DNA from 3 places in the Micromonospora sp. RB23 genome. Region 3 is predicted to be linked to each of the others. Evidence: riboswitches for the same ligand, from Rfam matches in the RefSeq annotation. Region 3 holds a riboswitch; each other region holds the start of a gene.
The links. A riboswitch is a leader RNA that binds a small molecule or an ion and turns the genes downstream of it on or off. The one in region 3 is predicted to bind cobalamin.

Region 1 (6,373 bases), 2.4 Mb from region 3:
GAACGGGTCGGCCAGCGGGTTGCGGAAGACGCCCTGGTAGCAGCCACCGGCGAGGGCCAGCAGACCGCCGACGAGCAGGCCCAGCACGACCCGGGGCAGCCGCAGTTCGGTGACGATGGCGATTTCCCGCTCGGTCAGTCCGCTGTCGAGGTGCACGCCGGGGATCAGGTTGAGCAGTTCGGCGGCGACGCTGCCCGGGGGCAGGCTGACCGGCCCGAGCGACACCCCGGCGACGAGCGCGACGAGCACCGCGAGGACACCGACGACCAGCCAGCGCGTACGCAGCCCGGCGGGCCGGGACGCGCGAGGCGTACCGGCCGGCCGGGTGGCGGGTGTTCCAGCGGTCATCTGCGACGTTCCGGTCACCGACGGATCACGGTCACGCGGGCACCTTGGCGACCGCGTCGATGATCGTCCGGAGCAGGTCGACGATTCGCGGGCCCCAGCGGGAGGCGATGTCGTCGTCCAACGTGACGACCTGGTTGTTCTTCACGGCGGTGAGGCCGGCCCAGCCGCTGCGGGCCTTGACCGAGTCGGCGTTCTGCTGGCAGCACTTGGAGTCGGCCAGGAAGACGAAGTCCGGGTCGGCCTTGACGATGACCTCCTGGGACAGCTGCGGGTAGCCGCCGTTCTTGCCGTCGGCGTCGGCCGGGTCGGCGATGTTGGTCAGGCCGACGAGGCTGTAGATCGAGCCGATGAATGTCTTGCTGGTCGCGCTGTACAGCTCCGGGCCCAGCTCGTGGTAGTAGGTGAGCTTCTCGGCGCGCTGCGGGAGGTCCTTGACCAGCTTGGCGATGTCGTCCTTCATCCGCTTGGCGACGTCGGCGGCCTGGTCCGCGTGCCCGGTCAGGGTGCCCAGGTCGGTGATCTGCCGGTACGAGTCGTCGAGCGTGGTCGCCGCCGGGGTCAGGTACACCGGGATCTTCAGCTTGCCGAGCTGGTCGACGATCTTGTTGGTGTCGTTGGAGAGCACCACCAGGTCCGGGTTCTTACCGGCGATCGCCTCGGCGTTCGGCTGGAAGCCGGACAGGTCGGTCTTGGGGGCCTCGGCGGGGTAGTTGGACTGGTCGTCGACGGCGCTGACCTGCGAGCCGGCGCCGATCGCGAAGAGCATCTCGGTGGCGCTGGGTGACAGCGAGACGATCTTCTCGGGACGCTTGTCGAGGGTGAGCGGGCCGACCGTCACCGGGTAGCTGGCGGCGGCGGTGCCGGCGGCCGGCTTGTCGTCGGTCTTCTCGGCGCAGGCGCCGAGGGCGAGCGCGGCGACCGCGAGGGTCGCGGCGAAGAGCCGAGGGGTACGTCTGAACATGGGGGCCTCCTGTCGGCCGAGGAGTGTGGTGCTTCGCCGACAGGACTTCGGTACGCCCGCCCACGAGGCGCCCTTCCTCGAGAGCGCGTGTCGCGACCCCTCCGCAGGCGACCTGGCTCGTCCCCACCGTCGGGCGGGGCATCACAGTTGCGGGACAGCGCCGGTTTCACACCGGCTTCGCTGCGGAGTGGTCGCTAAGACCGTAGCGCAGGCTCAGCGGCAGGTGGTGGGGCCCCGCAGGGGCGGTACGGGGCCCCACCCGCTCAGGAGGCGGTGATGGTGATGTTGTCCACAGCCGCCTCTACCAGGCTCGCGCCGGAGGCGTCCGCCGCCTCGATGAGGATGCGGACGGACTGCCCGGCGTACGGGCTGAGGTTGAGGTTCGCCACCGCCCAGCTCCCGTCACGGTTGCTGGCCGCGCCGGCCTGGGTGAGCAGCGCCGTGGTGCCGCCGCTGTGCACCACGCTCACCCGCAGGTAGTCGGCCGACGAGGCGTTCGAGCCGTGCGCCAGGTACCAGGCCAGTGAGAGGGTCAGCGTGCCGGACGACGGCAGGGTCACCGCCGGGGACCGGGCGCTGGTCACGCCGCCGTCGACGTCGTAGTCACCGGCAGCCGACCCGGCGAGCCGGCCGGTGACCAGGTCGTTCGAGCCGGCGTACGGGGTGAGCTGCTTCGCCCCGGAGGAGTTGGTCGCCTGGGCGGCGCCCCGCTCGAACGCCCCGAGCGTCGCGGTGTCTGTGCCGGACGGGTTGATCGTCCAACCCGTGGCGGTCTCGAAGGTGTCCGACCAGACCGTGGTGCCGCCGCCACCTCCGCAGTACTGCGACTGCTTGCCGATGGCGCGGTACGGGCAGTCCGCGTACTCGCTGAGCATCAGCACGGCCTCCCGGTTGCGGGTGGTCTGCGCGGGGATCACCTCGTCGGGCGGGTAGAAGCCGCCACCGGAGGAGGAGCCCGGGTACATCTCAAAGGTGTACGCCCAGATGCCGTGGGTGGCCCACATCCAGTCGATGCTGGTGCCGTCGGCGATGTAGAGGTCGCTGGACTGCTCCGGGGTGTAGCTGTTGGTGGCCGCCATCTGCTGACCGATGGTGGCGAAGGTGTTGTACTGGTCCGCGCTCATTCCGGACGGGTTGTTCGCGGTGGTGTAGCCGAAGGGCCAGAGCACCAGCTGCGAGTACGTGTGGAAGTCGATGTTCGCCTTGATCTGCTGGACGCCACCGACGACGCGGCTGTTCACGAAGTTGCGCAGCGCCTGCGTCTCCGGCGCGGAGAACGCCGAAGGCCCGCGGTACGTCTCCGACGAGGTGGTGCCGGACGAGCCACCGCAGCAGCCCCACTGGTAGGACCAGTTGCGGTTCAGGTCGGTGCCGACGTTGGACGAGCCGCTGTTCGGCTGGCGGTTCTTGCGCCAGGACCGGTACGACCCGGTGGCGATGTCGTACTCGCTGCCGTCCGGGTTCACCGTCGGCACGATCCAGATCTCCCGGCTGTTGACGATGTTGGTGATCCGGGAGTCGCTGCCGTAGCTGTCGGTGAAGAGGTTGAGCAGGTAGATCGCCATCTCGACGGTCAGGTGCTCGCGGGCGTGCTGCTGGGCGTTGAACAGGATCTCCGGCTCGTTCTCGTCGGTGCCGACGTTGTCGGAGATCTTCACGGCCATCAGGTCGCGGCCCTCGTACGACGTACCAATGCTGATCTTGCGGGCGATGGCCGGATGGTCGGCGACGGCCTGGTTCACGACGGCGGTCAGTTCCGCGTAGTCGTGGTAGTTGGAGTCGGCGGGCGGGAAGGCCAGCGTGCCCACTTCGCCCGCGCCGCGCTCGGCGCTCGGTGGCGGTGCCAGCGGTTCCAGCCGGAAGCCCAGCTTGCCGATCGCGGCGGCCTCCGCGGCGGTGGCCGAGACGTGCAGGACGCCGTGCTCGGAGTAGTCGATGGCGGCCCCGGTGCGGGCAACGGCGTTGCGGTCGGCGAAGGTCCGGGGCCCGAGCACCCGGTAGCCGGCGGCGGCCGACTCGGCGGCGTGGTCAGGCGCCGGCTCGGCGGCGACCGGTCCGGCGGCGACAGTGACGATTCCCAGCCCGGTGACGACGGCGAGCACCAGGACGCGGCGGAGAGAGTGAGGTGGGCGGAGGGCCATGGACTACCTCCTCGAAGGGCGGAAGATCCCGCTCGGTGATGCACACTTCACCACCAGTCACATGGTCATATCAATATCGATTGCCGCGAATTCCATCCCAGGTTGACCATCGCTGCGGCAATGATTTTCTTCCGCTGAACATCTGGCGAAACTTCCTTCCAAGCGGAAAACTGACCAGCGACGATGCCCCCACTCGACACCCGCGGAGCACCCATGGCCCCCTCCCGCCTGCACGCGGCCGCCCTCGCCGGCGTCAGCGCGTTAACCCTGCTCGCCGCCGCGGCCCCCGCCGCAGCGGCCCGGCCGCCCGCACCCGCCCACGACGAGCAGATCACCTTCCAGGACTGGTCCGGGCCCGCCGACTGGCACCGTGGCGACCAGGCCGGCACCCGCGTCGTGCCCGGCCCGCACGCGGGCGTCACGCTGGGCCGCCCCACCGGCACCACCGAGTACGCCGACCCGCACACCGGCGCCACGCGCACCTGGGAGTACGGCACCTGGACCTCGCCCGTGACCCGGATCGGGTTCGACGCCACCGAACTGATCGCCTCCTGGAACGCGGAGACCCCCGCCGGCACCTGGATCCAGGTGGAGATGCAGGGCGGCTACACCAACGGCGACCAGACCCCCTGGTACGTCCTGGGCCGCTGGGCCTCCGGCGACACCGATATCAGGCGGACCAGCGTGGACGGACAGGGTGACCCCTGGTCGAGCATCTGGACCGACACCTTCAGCATCGACGACGCCGACGCCGGGGTGCTGCTGCGGTCGTACCAGTTGCGGCTGACCCTCTACCGGGCCCCCGGCCAGACCGCGGCACCCGTGGTGCGGATGCTCGGCGCGATGAGCTCCACCGTGCCGGACCGGTTCACCGTGCCGCCCAGCGCCGGGCACATCGCCTGGGGCGTCGAGCTGCCGGTGCCGCGCTACTCGCAGAACGTCCACAAGGGGCACTACCCCGAGTACGACGGCGGCGGCGAAGCCTGGTGCTCGCCCACCTCCACCGAGATGGTCGTCGAGTACTGGGGGCGCAAGCCGTCGGCGGCGGACACCTCCTGGGTGGACCCGACCTACCCCGACCCGACCGTCAACCACGCCGCCCGGATGACCTTCGACTACGCGTACGACGGCGCGGGCAACTGGCCGTTCAACACCGCGTACGCGGCCAGCTTCCCCGGCCTGGAGGGGCGGGTCACCCGACTGCACTCGCTGGACGAGCTGGAACGCTTCATCGCCGCCGGCATCCCCGTGGTGACCAGTCAGTCCTTCCTGTCCAGCGAACTGGACGGGGCGAACTACGGCACCTCGGGGCACCTCTTCGTGGTGGTCGGCTTCACCGCCGACGGCGACGTGATCGTCAACGACCCGGCCTCGTCCAGCAACGACGTCGTCCGCAACGTTTACAAGCGAACCCAGTTCGAGCAGATCTGGCTGCGTACCAAGCGCACCAACGCCAGCGGCGGAGTGTCCGGCGGCTCCGGCGGCATCGCCTACCTGATCAAGCCCGAGTCGAAGCCCTGGCCCAAGGTCCCCGGCTCCACCAACTGGTAGGCCGGCCGACCCGACCAGGCGCTGTTGATCATGAAGTTATTGCCCGACCGCGCGGCGTGTCGAGGCAATAACTTCATGATCGACGGGCGTTGTCTCGGGGGTCTAGCGGTCGATCGAGTTGGCGAACGTTTCGTTCTCGGTCTTCTGGGCGCGGTGGCGGCGGATCGTGTGGGTGAGGAAGAGCACCCAGGCGACCGCGGCCACCAGCCCGGCGAGGGTGAGCGCGGTGACGAGCAGCCACGTGGAGCCGCCGGCCGCGGCGAAGACGCCCTTGCGCGCGCCCGTGTCCAGTGCGGGGGCCGTCTCGCCCGTCGACAGGGTGTCCGGGGCGTCGTAGAGGATCACGTCCGCCCGCTTGGCGCCGCCGTCGGCCACGAAGTCGCCGTGCCAGGTGCAGCTTCGACGGGAGCACTCCTGCGAGACGGCCGTGAAGGTGCCCGTCGTGCCGCCGCCACCCTTGGCCTGCCAGGCCGGTCCGAGGTCACCAACGCCCAGCAGCAGACCGATGCCGGCGATGACGGGCAGGCCGATCCAGACGAAGACCTTGGCCCGCCAGTCGTTGATCTTGTTGAAGATTTCCACGGCGGCAGACACTAACGGCAAGCAGCCGCTACCGCCGCCCCGCTTCGTCGGACCCCGGGCGGCACCCGCCCGCAGCCCCTACGGCTGCCGCCGCTCACCCTCGTCGGACGACTGCTCGTCCTCGCCCGCCAGGGCGGAGCGGAGGCGCTCCTTCTCCGCCTTGCGACGTTCCGTGGCCTCGGCCATCTCGTGGGCCATCTCGTCGCGCCAGCCGCGCAGCAGGAAGAAGGACAGCGCGGCGGAGAACGCCAGCGCCAGGATCAGCTTCAGGAAGACGTCCACGTCGACCAGCCAGAGGGCCGCCAGTACGGCGACGAACAGCCCGATGCGTCCCAGCGTGTACTTGAGCGCCGCGCTCACCTCATGCACTCCGTTCTCCGCGCCCGGTGGGCGGGTCATTCAGCCGGTCCGGCGGGCCAGCCAACGGACGCCGGGGAACCAGATCATCGCGTACGCCACGGTGAACGCCGCCGCCGCCAACGCGCCGGACAGCAACGGCGGCAACCCCGCGCCCAGTCCGGCGACCAGCAGCCCCACGAACACCGCGACCGCCGCCGCGACGAGCGCCGCCACCACCCGGGCCGCCCCGAACCCCCAGGCCCGGAAGTCGTCCCAGAACAGCCAGGCCGGCAGGATCACCGCCAGCCACCCGTTGGTGTGCCCGAAGTCGGCGGCGCCGAACGAGGCGAACGCCCACTCGAACAGCACGAGCGCCAACACGCCGATGACCAGGCCGGCCAGGCACACCCCGAGCAGGTCGCCCAGGGTACGCACGCGTCCCTCGGCGTCC
Region 2 (6,373 bases), 740 kb from region 3:
ACCAGATCATGTCTGGTCGGCGGAGCCTCAGCTGTTCGATAGCAACGACGATCTCCTCGTTCATGAACGTCTTGACCCGGGCGAAGTACGCGGCGGAGAAACACGCTACGAAGAAGTCGCCGTCGTTGATCTCCTTGCGGATCACCGATGCCCACCGCTGGCCGGGCAGCAAGTGTGTGCGATCCAGCCATACCTCGGCCCCAGCGGCGCGCAGCGCCGCCGCAAGGCGGTCGACGTCCGTGGAGTCCTCACGGACATAGGAGATGAAGACACGTTTCGGCCCCATGACCTGATGATCTTCCTGCCGTTGGGAGGTAACGCGCGGATCAAGCACAACGGGAAGCTCGCCGGTGCGTGCGGTCGGCCGCCGCGTGTTGGTGAGGAACTCGCTGAGTGGAAGCTCGGCGAGCAGTTCCTGGCACATGCTGCGAACGGCCTCCGCGTCGAAGCTGGCCTCGCCGTCCTCGCCGACGATTTGACGCTGTTGGAGGTGCGTAGCCGCCTCGAAGCCGTCGACGAGCAACGGCAGCAGCTCCGGCCGAGTGGCCGAAGGTAGGCCCAGGTTGCCCAGCCTGGAATCTCGGGGGACGAAAAAGGTGTGCCAGAGACAGGTGGCAAGTGCGACCCGGGCGACGAGCAGATACTCGCCGTGGGCTAGGGCTGCAGCTGTCAGCTTCGCCAGCCATCGCCACGTGTCCGGCGGCAAGTGCCGTGCTCGTTGCCCGACGGCAAGCAGCGAGCGGACCGCGTCGGCAGCCTCGGCGAAGCGACGGGCGGCCACCAGGTCGAGCACCGCCCGCTCGACCGCCGCCGCAGAGTACCGGTCCGGTGCCGAGGCGGGCGCAAACTCCGGCGTTGGAACACCTACCGACGACAGGCTGGCCCACCCTCGCGACCCGGTCATAACCCGCTGAACGACCTCGCGGGCGGCTGGGTCGCGGTGGGTACGCTGCCGTACGGCTGCCAGCACCTCCTCCGCCCGAGCCCGGTCGATCGACATGCAGCCGAGGGCGTACTGGACGAACTCCTGCGCGAACCGGTGGGTGGGGATGGCACCCGACCGCCACGCTGTCTCGATGCCGTTCATCACCTCCAGCCACCGGTCGGTGACGTCGTTGGAGACCTGCGGCGAGTCCTCTGAGCAGCGACTCGGCGTGGCCCGCTCCAGCAGGTGGTCCGCGATCTTCAGCCGTGACGCGTCGACCAGACCACGATCGTCACACCAGCGGGGACTCGTGTGCCGCCGCTGAGCACCCGGGGTCCGAAACGACACGCCGAGCACCGGCTCTATCTCACCCGCGTCAATGTCGACATACGCCGCGATGTGAACACCACCCCGCTGAAGCTGGTCAAGCCCGACGACGCCGATGGGTGCGGTGACCGCAGCCTCGCCCCGTGCTGAGATTGCCAACTCCCGGACACGCATCGGCAACCCGGTTGGCGAAGCCAGCCTGCTCCGCCGCGTCAGCCTGTCTGCCGACAGCTCATAGTCGTGGATGATCAAGTCGCCCGTCGGACCGTCCACCGTCATCACGGTCATGTCACCCGCGTCGTAGCGAGGATTGAACGCGACCGCGCCGGAGCGCATCGGCAGCGGCACGACCACACCGTCAGCGACGCTCACCAGCAGGTTGCGGCCCTGGCCCCAGTCGCACAGGTGGATCCAACGGCCGTCCGGAGCGTAGGTGAGCTCGATGAAATCCAGCTTTTCCGTGGCGGGAAAGCCCGCGACCAGTCGACGGTCGCCAACAGCGAGCCCGTACTCCCAGAGCAGGTACTTCGCCATGCCCGAGCCGTCCGTGAGATGACCAAGACGCTCCTCCAGCACGCAGACTCGTGCGCCGTCGTTGCTCCAGGCCAACGGATGGGCGGAGCACACCGGTGCCAACATCTGCGTCTCGGCGCTGCCGAATCGCTGCAGGTACAACTGAGTGTGCAGCTGCGGCCTGTTCCGATACGGCGAACCAGCCTGGAACACCAGATGCAGAGCCTGCTGCCGGACCCAATCCGTGCCGGACGGCAATCCGAACGCCTCGGCAGACTGAGCACGGCAAAACGCCCACGCACCCGCCCGCTGATGCGCGACACCCATCCGGTCGGCATAGTCGGGATGTGAGAGCACCGCGCCGCGTTCGTCAACCACGACCGACAACCCACGGTGGCCGCGCTCTTCGGCGACGCGGAAGAAGACCTGCAAAGCCTCGTAGTCGCTGATGTCCTCGCTGGTCAGTACCGACTCGCCGATGGCCAACCTACCCACGGTCCGCCTCGTCATCGCCGCGGAGAACCTCGTCTAGCGTCGGGTTGCGCCAGAACGTGCGGCTCACATCGACATCCGCCGCGAGTTGGCCGAGGCGATTCAGCGCGCCGAGATACCGGGACGGATCAAGTCCGGCGTCCTGGCACGCTGTCGAAATGGTCCGCAGCCGGTGGGTGACCTCCTGAACTGATGCCGCGACCGGTGCGGTTGGCCGCTCGGCTCGTATCGCGGCCAGCGTGTCAAGGTACGCACCGATGATCGGTGAGTCCCGATCGGAGGGCCGCCGTTGACGCATCTCGCTGAAAAGGTAATTGGTGTGTAGCAGATCAATGGCCTTCTGGAAGAAGAACAGCGCGGCGGCGCGATCATTCGCCTGCAGGCGCTGCACGCCGCCTGCGGCGATTGTCTCCGGCGAGCCGTAGTGCCGGCCAACCAGCCGCTCGTAACGCTCCACGCCTTCCCGCACCCATCTGCCGTCGTCGACGCCGGGGCGCAGGTCGTCATACCGGGCCGATCCCCTGGCCCGAGTCCACGCGACGTACCCCACGACACCGCCGATGATGAGCACCATGACGACACAACATGCAGTCGAGTCCATGCCGATGCTTCACATCCTGTGATCAACTCTTCGACAATCGGTAGCCTCATCTCAGCCCCTGCCCGCAACGGCCGCTACCCCCAAATGGGCACCGATCGACATCCGTACCGGTCCCGTAGTCGTCCGGAGAGGTCGCCCAACCCATCCCTCCTGAGACTGATCTGTCGTCTCCGGGCCGCACCTCGGGCCGGAAAACGGTCGGGGGCGCCCTCTGGGTCTACCTCGACACAGCTATGAGACGACTACACAGTTGAGGACAAACTTCGTCACGTGCCTGGCCCGACTCTCCGGCGGTGATCAGGCAAAAAGGTGAATAACCCTAGATAACCCTGGCCGTCCAGCGTATTGCCAGGAATCGGTGCTGAACTGGGGGTGGGCGTTGAAGGAGAGGGGCTGGACATGGGCTGGTTCAACCGGCGGTCACGGGGCGCCGAGGCGACCCCTACCAAGCTGGACCGCGAGGCGACCCGGGACGACCTCGCCGCGCTGGAGGCGTTCGTCGCCAGTCGGCGGGGCGTGGAGTTCTACCTGGAACCGGAGACGACCGCCACCGACACCACGGTGGTCGCGATCGCCCACGACGGGGAGTGGATCCGCCGCCGCACCGGCACACCCCGTGCCGCGGGCGACATCGCCCGCCGGCACGCGGTGCCGCTGTACGAGGCGGCCCGCACCGGCTACCCGGAACGGATGCGGGTGTGGAATCGGGCACACCCGGAGCGCCGCGCCCGCTGAGCCGTCCACGGCTGCGACGGGTCGGGTTCTGGATGAATCGTCTACGACATCAGCTCCAAAGGGGCCGCGCACACACTGCCCAACCATGAGGTCTTCCGCCGTCGACGAACCACCTTGGCAGCCCGCGACGCGTTGACCGGCGGCGCCGGGGTGTGGCAGCATTCGCGGCCTGACGGCAGTGAAGGAAGTCGGTGCGAATCCGACGCGGTCCCGCCACTGTCACCGGGGAGTGATCCCCCCTCGCGAGTCACGGCCGTGTGTCTGCGGTTGGAAGGCCGGGGGAGAGCGTCGATCCGGAAGCCAGGATACTTCGGCCGTCGGGACGTACCCCAGGGCGTGGACACCCGAGGAGGACCCGATGACGCTTCGCGTCTCCATCATCGACGGCCGCTGCCGTCCTGCGTACCGCGGCCGTGCTGTCGCCGCGACCGGCATCGACTCCGTTCCCCGCTGAGGTTCGCGCCACGCCACCCGTCGCCACCGGCCCCGCGCCGGTGAGCGGTCCGGGTCGCGGTGCCCGCTGAACCCCGCGCCCACCCGCACGTCGTCGCCGAGTCGCTTCCGCGAGCGCGCCGACGTTACCGTCCGGAGCCTGCCGTGCGCATTCTGCTGCTCTCCACCGCCGACACCGACCTGCTGGCCGCCCGTGCCAGCGCCGCCGACTACCGACTCGCCAACCCCGCCCGCGTGGCGGCCGACGAGGTGCCCGCCCTGCTCGACGGGGTCGACCTCGCCGTCGTACGCCTGCTCGGCGGTCGGCAGGCGTGGCCGGACGGCCTCGCCGCGGTGCTCGCCAGCGGCGTGCCCACGGTCGTCCTCGGCGGTGAGGCGGTGCCCGACGCGGAGCTGATGGCGGTCTCCACGGTGCCGGCCGGGGTCGTCGCCCAGGCCCTCGCGTACCTGGTCGAGGGTGGGCCGGACAACCTGGGGGAGCTGGCCCGGTTCCTCTCCGACACGGTCCTGCTCACCGGCGAGGGGTTCGCCCCGCCCATGCCGACCCCGGCGTACGGCGTGCACGGCGTGCATTCCGCCGAACCGGACCGGCCCACCATCGGGATCGTCTTCTACCGGGCACACGCCCTGGCCGGTAACACGGCGTTCGTCGACGTGCTGGCCGAGGCGGTCCGCGCGGCGGGCGGCAACCCACTGCCGATCTTCTGCGGCTCGCTGCGCGGGTTGACCACCGGCGCCGGCCCGCTCGGCCTCTTCGCCCGCTGCGACGCGTTGCTGGTCACCGTCCTCGCGGCCGGCGGCGCGGTCGCGGCGGACGCCTCCTCCGGCGGCGACGAGGACGCTTGGGACGTCGGCGCGCTCGCCGCCCTGGACGTGCCGGTCATCCAGGCGCTCTGCCTCACCAGCACGCGCGAGCAGTGGGCCGGCAGCGACGCCGGACTGTCCCCGTTGGACGCCGCGATGCAGGTGGCCATCCCCGAATTCGACGGCCGGATCGTCACCGTGCCGTTCTCGTTCAAGCAGGTCGACGCCGACGGTCTCTCGGTGTACGCGGCCGACCCCGAGCGGGCCGCCCGGGTCGCCGGGATCGCGGTGCGCCACGCCCGCCTGCGGTACGTGCCGAACGCCGACAAGCGTCTCGCCGTGGTGCTCAGCTCGTACCCCACCAAGCACTCCCGGGTCGGCAACGCCGTCGGGCTGGACACCCCGGCCTCGGCGGTCCGGCTCTTCGCCGCGCTCGCCGAGGCCGGCTACGACCTGGGCGACGCCCCGCCGCCCACCGACGGTGACGCGCTGATCCACGCGTTGATCGCCGCCGGTGGTCACGACGTGGAGTGGCTGACGCCGGAGCAGTTGGCCGCCGCCGAGGCGCGGGTGCCCGGGCAGACGTACCGGCGGTGGTTCGAGCAGATTCCGGTCGAGCTGCGCGAGCGGATGCGGGAGCACTGGGGAGAGCCGCCCGGCGAGCTGTACACCGAGGGCGGCGACATCGTGCTGGCCGGGCTGCGCTTCGGCAACGTGGTGCTGCTCATCCAGCCGCCGCGTGGTTTCGGGGAGAACCCGATCGCCATCTACCACGACCCGGATCTGCCGCCGAGCCACCACTACCTGGCCGCGTACCGCTGGCTCGCCGCGCCCGTCGCGGACGGCGGCTTCGGCGCGGACGCCGTGGTGCACCTGGGCAAGCACGGCACCCTGGAGTGGCTACCCGGCAAGGGCCTCGGCCTGGCCGCCGACTGCGCGCCCGACGCCGTCCTGGAGGACCTGCCGCTGGTCTACCCGTTCATCGTCAACGACCCCGGTGAGGGCACCCAGGCCAAGCGGCGGGCGCACGCCGTGGTCGTCGACCACCTGGTGCCGCCGATGGCCCGCGCCGAGACGTACGGCGACCTGGCCAAACTGGAGCAACTGCTGGACGAGTACGCCACCGTGCAGGCGCTCGACCCGGCCAAGGCGCCGACCGTCCGGGCGCAGATCTGGGACCTGGTACGCGCCGCCGAGCTGCACCACGACCTGCACACCGAGGCGATGCCCGACGCGGACGACTTCGACGACTTCGTCCTGCACCTCGACGGCTACCTGTGCGAGGTCAAGGACGTGCAGATCCGCGACGGCCTGCACATCCTCGCCGACGCGCCCACCGGCGAGCCCCGCGTCAACCTGGTCCTGGCCGTGCTGCGCGCCCCGCAGATCTGGGGTGGCGCGCACGCCCTGCCCGGCCTGCGGCAGGCCCTCGCCGCCGCGTACGCCCTCGACGAGCAGGCGCTGCTCGCGACGCCCGGTCAGCGGATCGCCCTGCCGGCCGCGCTGACCGACGCGGTGGACGG
Region 3 (6,373 bases):
CCGTTCCGGGTCCACCCGATGTCGGCCCCGGGACGCGGGTCGCGCGACCGCCCGACCTCGCTGCCCCGGATCTGGGGCAGCTCGACAGGGGCCGGGGTGGACCCTCGTCACCCCTTCGCCCATGCCGGCGACGCGTCCAGACGGAGCTGCCAGTGCGCGCCGTGGCCGGTGAGCCGGACGACCGCCAACGGCGCGACGTCGAACTGCCGGTACGTCGCCAACGGCAGACCCAGGGCGTGCACGAGCGCGACCCGGATCACGAGCGGGTGGGTGACGGCCGTGACGCGTCGGCCGTCCCCGCGCTGCGCGTCCAGCCACCGACCGACGCGCTGACGCACCGCGACGACCGATTCACCGCCGTGCGGCGCGGCGTCCGGCGTGGACAGCCACTCGCGCAGCGCGTCGGGCCGCTCCGCCGCGATCTCCGCGAGGGGCCGGCCGGTCCAGTCGCCGTAGTCGCAGTCGGCCAGGGCCGCCTCGACGGTGGGCGCGAGGCCGAGGACCTCGGCGGTCTCGACGGCCGCCGCAGCGGGGCTGGACAGGCACGCCACGGTGTCGCCTGCCCGTCGGCCGGCGTCAGCGGGGGACCGGACGAGGGCGGCGCGTCGGCCGCCCTCGTCCAGGCTGTCGTTGCCGCCGAACCGGGCCTGTCGCAGGCCAGCGGTGTGACCGTGGGCAACGAGCCGCAGGCGGGTGACGCTCACCCGGCCAGTCGTGCGTCGGCGACCACGCGCTGGCGGTGCATCAGGGCGGCGAAGAGCAGGCCGATCCCGGTCCACAGCACCGTCTGGGTGCCGAGCGAGGCGAGCCGGAAGCTCCACAGCAGCGTCGCCGGGAAGTCACCGGGGACCTCCTGGAACGATGGCAGCACCACGTACGACACGACGGTGACCAGCAGAAAACCGCCGACCGCGGCGCTGGCCCGCAGCCACACCGGCGCCTGCTCGCCCACCGACCGGTAGCCCAGCGAACCGGACCAGACCGCGGCCAGGCCGAGCACCACCATCAGCAGGTAGGTGACGGTGCGCTGGTCGATGGTGGACGGATCGCCGACGGCCGGGGGATTCGGCGGGTACTTGAGGAACGGCACGATCACCGCGCCGAGCAGCGCGCCACCGGCGAGCAGCAGCCCGGACCTCCCGTCGTCGACGGTCCGCCGCCGACGACCCAGCAGGACGTACGCGCTGGCCAGCAGCCCGCCCATCGCGGCCCCGAACAGGCCGGTGGCCAGGAACAGGCCGCCGCGTTGGCCGTTCCGGCTGACCAGGGCGTCCTCGTCGTGCTGGTGCCCGTCGGCGGTGGCCTCGTCGTGCTGGTGCCCGTCCGTGGCGGGCTCGGCCTGCGTGGCCGCCTCCTCGATGGCGATGGCGGCCTCGACGTGCGGTTCGCCGACGACGTAGGCGAACGTCCCGGCGAGCAGGCCGGCGACCAGGCCGGCGAGCAGCCCGCGCAGCAGGACCGTGACGAACGTGGGTGCGGCGCCGGCGCCGCTCAGTGGCACGGGACGCCCAGCAGGTGCCGGCCGTCGTGCATCAATTCGTGCAGGTACATCCCGCTGCGCGAGACCGCCCCCTGGTCGAAGGCGACGAGGTAGGTCAGCAGGGCGAGCGCGGCGACGGTTGCCAGCACCGTCCACAGAAGACGGGTCGGGACAGCGGGGTGCGCCAGCGGCTGGCTGGACGTGGAGCTGGACATGCGTAGACGAACCTCCTCGGGGATGACGCGTCCCCATCGCAAGGCTGCGGACGACCGAGCGTCCTGGCTCGCGACCCCCAGGCTGGGGGCCGCTCACAGTGGCGCGACCGCGCCGGATTCTCACCGGCTTCCCTCGCGTCGCCGCAGATAGTGGGTCGACCGTATCGGTGCCGATTCGGTCGGTCAAGCCGATGACGACTGCCGGTGCGGCACCGCCCGCCGTTCGGTCCACCGCCGATCGACGAGGGCCGTCACCGCGGGCCGCGACACGCCCGAGCCCGACATGTGGGGTGTGACAAACGCGCTCGCCCCTATATATGGTGTCGACCGCAGCTGGTTCGGCCGCTCACCACGAGTGGTCGAGGCAAGAGGGAACCCGGTGGAAATCCGGGACTGCCCCGCAGCGGTGAGTGGGAACGACCGCCGTCATCGGCACTGGGCCACCGGCCTGGGAAGCGACGGCCAGTAGGTGACCGGGCATGCCCGGGTGTGCCCGCGAGTCCGAAGACCTGCCAGCGCGCCGCGTACCCGAACCCGGGCGCGCGGTGGTCCGAGGCCGCGTGGGACGGCCGACGCCAGTCGACCCACGCCGTGCGGGCGGTGGGTCCGACGGTGTCGGTCTCGTCGTGTCCGAGGGCCCCTGGAGGTCTCCGAACTCGCGAGGAGCAAGTGGTGACAGTCACCGAGGTGGTCCCGGTCAGCGGTGCGGCCCCCCGCCCGATCGCCGTGCGGGTGCGTACGGGCGACGGCGGCGTCGAGGCCGTGGACGTGCACAGGCTCGTCCGGGCGGTCGAGCGGTGGGCCGACGACCTGCCCGACGTCGACCCGCTTCGGGTGGCGACCCGCACGATCAGCGGCCTGTACGACGGCGCGACGACGGCCGAGCTGGCCGCGCTGACCATCCAGACCGCGGCCGAGATGATCGGGGCGGAGCCGCAGTACTCGCGCCTCGCCGCCCGGCTACTGGCCACCCATGTGGACCGGGAGGTGCGCCGGCAGGGCATCGACTCGTTCAGCGCGGCGATCCGGACCGGTCACGCCGAGGGCCTGATCGGTGACGACACCGCCGCGTTCGTCGCCGCGCACTCCCGCGTGCTCGACGACGCCGTCGACACCGACGGCGACCGTCGGTTCGAGTACTTCGGCCTGCGCACCGTCTACGACAGGTATCTGCTGCGCCACCCGACGAGCCGCCTCGTGCTGGAAACCCCGCAGTACTGGCTGCTGCGGGTGGCCTGCGGCCTGTCCCGTACGCCGGACGAGGCGGTCGACTTCTACCGGCTGATGTCCAGCCTCGCCTATCTGCCCAGCTCGCCGACCCTGTTCAACTCCGGCACGCGGCACACGCAGATGTCCTCGTGCTACCTCGTGGACTCGCCGCGCGACGAGCTGGACTCGATCTACGCGCGCTACGCGCAGGTCGCCAGTCTGTCCAAGTTCGCCGGTGGCATCGGCATCGCGTACTCCCGGGTCCGGTCCCGGGGCGCGCTGATCCGCGGCACGAACGGGCAGTCCAACGGCATCGTGCCGTGGCTGCGCACGCTGGACGCGAGCGTCGCGGCGGTCAACCAGGGCGGCCGGCGCAAGGGCGCGGCCTGCGTGTACCTAGAGCCGTGGCACCCGGACATCGAGGAGTTCCTCCAGCTGCGGGACAACACCGGCGAGGACGCCCGGCGTACGCACAACCTCAACCTCGCCAACTGGATTCCGGACGAGTTCATGCGCCGGGTCGAGGCGGACGAGATGTGGTCCCTGTTCGACCCCGACGAGGTGCCCGAGCTGCCGGACCTGTGGGGCGAGCGGTTCGACGCCGCGTACCGGGCCGCCGAGGCGCAGGGCCGCTACGTGCGGCAGCTGCCGGCCCGCGAGCTGTACGGGAAGATGATGCGGACCCTGGCCCAGACCGGCAACGGCTGGATGACCTTCAAGGACGCGGCCAACCGGCTGTGCAACCAGACGGCCGAGCCGGGCAACGTGGTGCACCTCTCCAACCTCTGCACCGAGATCATCGAGGTGTCCAGCGACGACGAGACCGCCGTGTGCAACCTCGGCTCGGTGAACGTCGCCGCCCACCTGACCGGGGACGGCATCGACTGGGAACGGCTGCGCGCGACGGTCCGGACGGCGGTGACGTTCCTCGACCGGGTCATCGACATCAACTACTACCCGACCCCGCAGGCGGCGGCGAGCAACCCCCGTTGGCGGCCGGTCGGGCTCGGGCTGATGGGGTTGCAGGACGTGTTCTTCGCGCTGCGGCTGCCGTTCGACGCGCCGGCCGCGCGGGAGCTGTCCACGCGGATCAGCGAGGAGCTGTACCTGACCGCGCTGGAGACCTCCGCCGACCTGGCGCGCCGGTTCGGCGCACACCCGGCGTTCGCGCAGACCCGGGCCGCGCGGGGGGAGCTGCAACCCGACCTGTGGGGCATCGAGGGTACGCAGACCGCGCGCTGGACCGCGCTGCGCCAGCAGGTGCGGGAGTACGGGCTGCGTAACTCGCTGCTGGTGGCGGTCGCGCCCACCGCGACGATCGCCTCGATCGCCGGCTGCTACGAGTGCGTCGAGCCGCAGGTGTCCAACCTGTTCAAGCGTGAGACGCTGTCGGGGGAGTTCCTCCAGGTCAACACCGCTCTCGTACGCGAGTTGAAGGCCCGGGGCCTGTGGACCGAGCGGATCCGTTCGGCGATCAAGCGGGCCGAGGGGTCGGTGCAGTCGGTCGCGGAGCTGCCGGCCGACGTGCGGGAGCTGTTCCGCACCGCGTGGGAGCTTCCGCAGCGTGCGCTGATCGACCTGGCCGCCGCCCGCGCGCCGTTCATCGACCAGTCCCAGTCGTTGAACCTGTTCCTGGCCTCGCCCACCATCGGCAAGCTCTCCTCGATGTACCTGTACGCCTGGAAGTCCGGGCTGAAGACCACCTACTACCTGCGGTCCCGGCCGGCCACCCGCATCCAGCAGGCCACCGTCAGCGCGGTGACGCCCGTCGCTGCCGTCGCTGCCGTCGCTGCCGTCGCTGTCGACGCGGAGGCGCTGGCCTGCTCGCTGGAGAACCCGGAGTCCTGCGAGGCGTGCCAGTGACCGTCGCCGAGACCACTACCGACAGCACCACCGACGCGAGGACCACGCACATGCTGCTCGACCCCGGGATGGACCTGACGCTCCGTCCGATGCGTTACCCGCACTTCTTCGACCGGTTCCGCGACGCCATCCGCAACACGTGGACGGTCGAGGAGGTGGACCTGCACGCCGACCTGGCGGACCTGGACCGGCTGTCGCCGGCCGAGCGGCACCTGGTCAGCCGCCTCGTGGCGTTCTTCGCCACCGGCGACACGATCGTCGCGAACAACCTCGTGCTCAACCTGTACCAGCACGTCAACAGCCCCGAAGGTCGGCTCTACCTGTCCCGGCAACTGTTCGAGGAGGCCGTGCACGTCCAGTTCTACCTGAACCTGCTCGACACGTACGTGCCCGACGAGACCGAACGGTTCGAGGCCTTCGCCGCCATCGAGAACATCCCCTCGATCCGTCGCAAGGCCGAGTTCTGCTTCCGGTGGATCGATTCGCTGCACGATCTGCGGGAGTTGCGTACCCGCGCGGACCGGCGGACGTTCCTGCTCAACCTGATCTGCTTCGCCGCCTGCATCGAGGGGTTGTTCTTCTACGGCGCGTTCGCGTACGTGTACTTCCTGCGCTCGCGGGGCCTGCTGCACGGTCTGGCGTCCGGCACCAACTGGGTGTTCCGCGACGAGTCCATGCACATGGCGTTCGCGTTCGACGTCGTCGACACCGTCCGGGCCGAGGAGCCCGACCTGTTCGACGACGACCTGGCCGACCAGGTGCGCCGGATGCTCACCGAGGCGGTGGAGTGCGAGGTCCAGTTCGCCGAGGACCTGGTGGGTCAGGGCGTGCCCGGTCTCACCCTGGCGGACATGCGCCAGTATCTCCAGCACGTCGCCGACCGCCGTCTCGTCCAGCTCGGGATCGCGCCACACTACGGCTCGGCCAACCCGTTCGCGTTCATGGAGTTGCAGGACGTGCAGGAGCTGTCCAACTTCTTCGAGCGGCGGGTGTCGGCGTACCAGGTCGGGGTGACCGGCGCGGTCGCCTTCGACGACGACTTCTAGAACCCCCACCCCACCCCCGGTCCCGCCCCGTCGATCATGAAGTCGTTGCGCCCCTATCGGCGTGTCGGGGGCATTAACTTCATGATCGACGTCGGCGGCGGACGGGGTGGGGATGGGGTGGGGGTGTTCTTGGGGGTGGGGACGGAGGTCAGGCGGGGGCGCAGGTGGGAGTGGTAGCGGGCGGGCTGGTCGAGGTGATGGAGCTGAGGTAGCCCGCGGTGGTCGAGGTTCCCGGCGCGAGCTGGCCGTTGTAGCTGGCGTTCGCGACGCTCACCTGGCTACCCGACTGGGTGAGGGTGCCGTTCCAGACCTGGGACACGGTCTGACCGCTGGCGAGCGTCCAGGTGACCCGCCAGCCGTTGAGCGCCGACGATCCGGAGTTGGCGACCGTCAGCCGTCCCTCGAAACCGCCCTGCCAGGTGTTCACCACGGTGTTGGTGACCGCGCAGGACGTCCCGGCCGGGCTCGTCGGCGTCGGCGTGGGAGTGGTCGTGGGCGTCGGGATGGGCGTGGGCGTCGGGTCCGCGGTCGGGCTCGGCGTCGGGGTCGGCGTCGGCGTG

Region 1: it holds a riboswitch for cobalamin, as region 3 does, so the genes downstream of both, ACTFTM_RS02710 (ABC transporter substrate-binding protein) here and ACTFTM_RS13580 (ribonucleoside-diphosphate reductase subunit alpha) in region 3, are expected to answer to the same signal.
Region 2: it holds a riboswitch for cobalamin, as region 3 does, so the genes downstream of both, cobN (cobaltochelatase subunit CobN) here and ACTFTM_RS13580 (ribonucleoside-diphosphate reductase subunit alpha) in region 3, are expected to answer to the same signal.

The regions. Positions count from the first base shown of each region.
Region 1 is NZ_CM132111.1:585,530-591,902, reverse strand. It holds gene ACTFTM_RS02715 (FecCD family ABC transporter permease) at 1-348, opposite strand, end outside; gene ACTFTM_RS02710 (ABC transporter substrate-binding protein) at 380-1,309, opposite strand; cobalamin riboswitch at 1,395-1,535, opposite strand; gene ACTFTM_RS02705 (M14 family zinc carboxypeptidase) at 1,573-3,450, opposite strand; gene ACTFTM_RS02700 (C39 family peptidase) at 3,664-5,001, shown strand; gene ACTFTM_RS02695 (hypothetical protein) at 5,104-5,583, opposite strand; gene ACTFTM_RS02690 (DUF4229 domain-containing protein) at 5,662-5,943, opposite strand; gene ACTFTM_RS02685 (hypothetical protein) at 5,983-6,373, opposite strand, start outside.
Region 2 is NZ_CM132111.1:3,714,317-3,720,689, reverse strand. It holds gene ACTFTM_RS17210 (toll/interleukin-1 receptor domain-containing protein) at 1-2,251, opposite strand, end outside; gene ACTFTM_RS17205 (hypothetical protein) at 2,253-2,831, opposite strand; gene ACTFTM_RS17200 (hypothetical protein) at 3,258-3,593, shown strand; cobalamin riboswitch at 3,750-3,926, shown strand; gene cobN (cobaltochelatase subunit CobN) at 4,191-6,373, shown strand, end outside.
Region 3 is NZ_CM132111.1:2,972,075-2,978,447, forward strand. It holds gene ACTFTM_RS13565 (histidine phosphatase family protein) at 108-704, opposite strand; gene ACTFTM_RS13570 (CbtA family protein) at 701-1,501, opposite strand; gene ACTFTM_RS13575 (CbtB domain-containing protein) at 1,492-1,695, opposite strand; cobalamin riboswitch at 1,731-1,870, opposite strand; cobalamin riboswitch at 2,013-2,226, shown strand; gene ACTFTM_RS13580 (ribonucleoside-diphosphate reductase subunit alpha) at 2,416-4,767, shown strand; gene ACTFTM_RS13585 (ribonucleotide-diphosphate reductase subunit beta) at 4,818-5,813, shown strand; gene ACTFTM_RS13590 (family 43 glycosylhydrolase) at 5,962-6,373, opposite strand, start outside.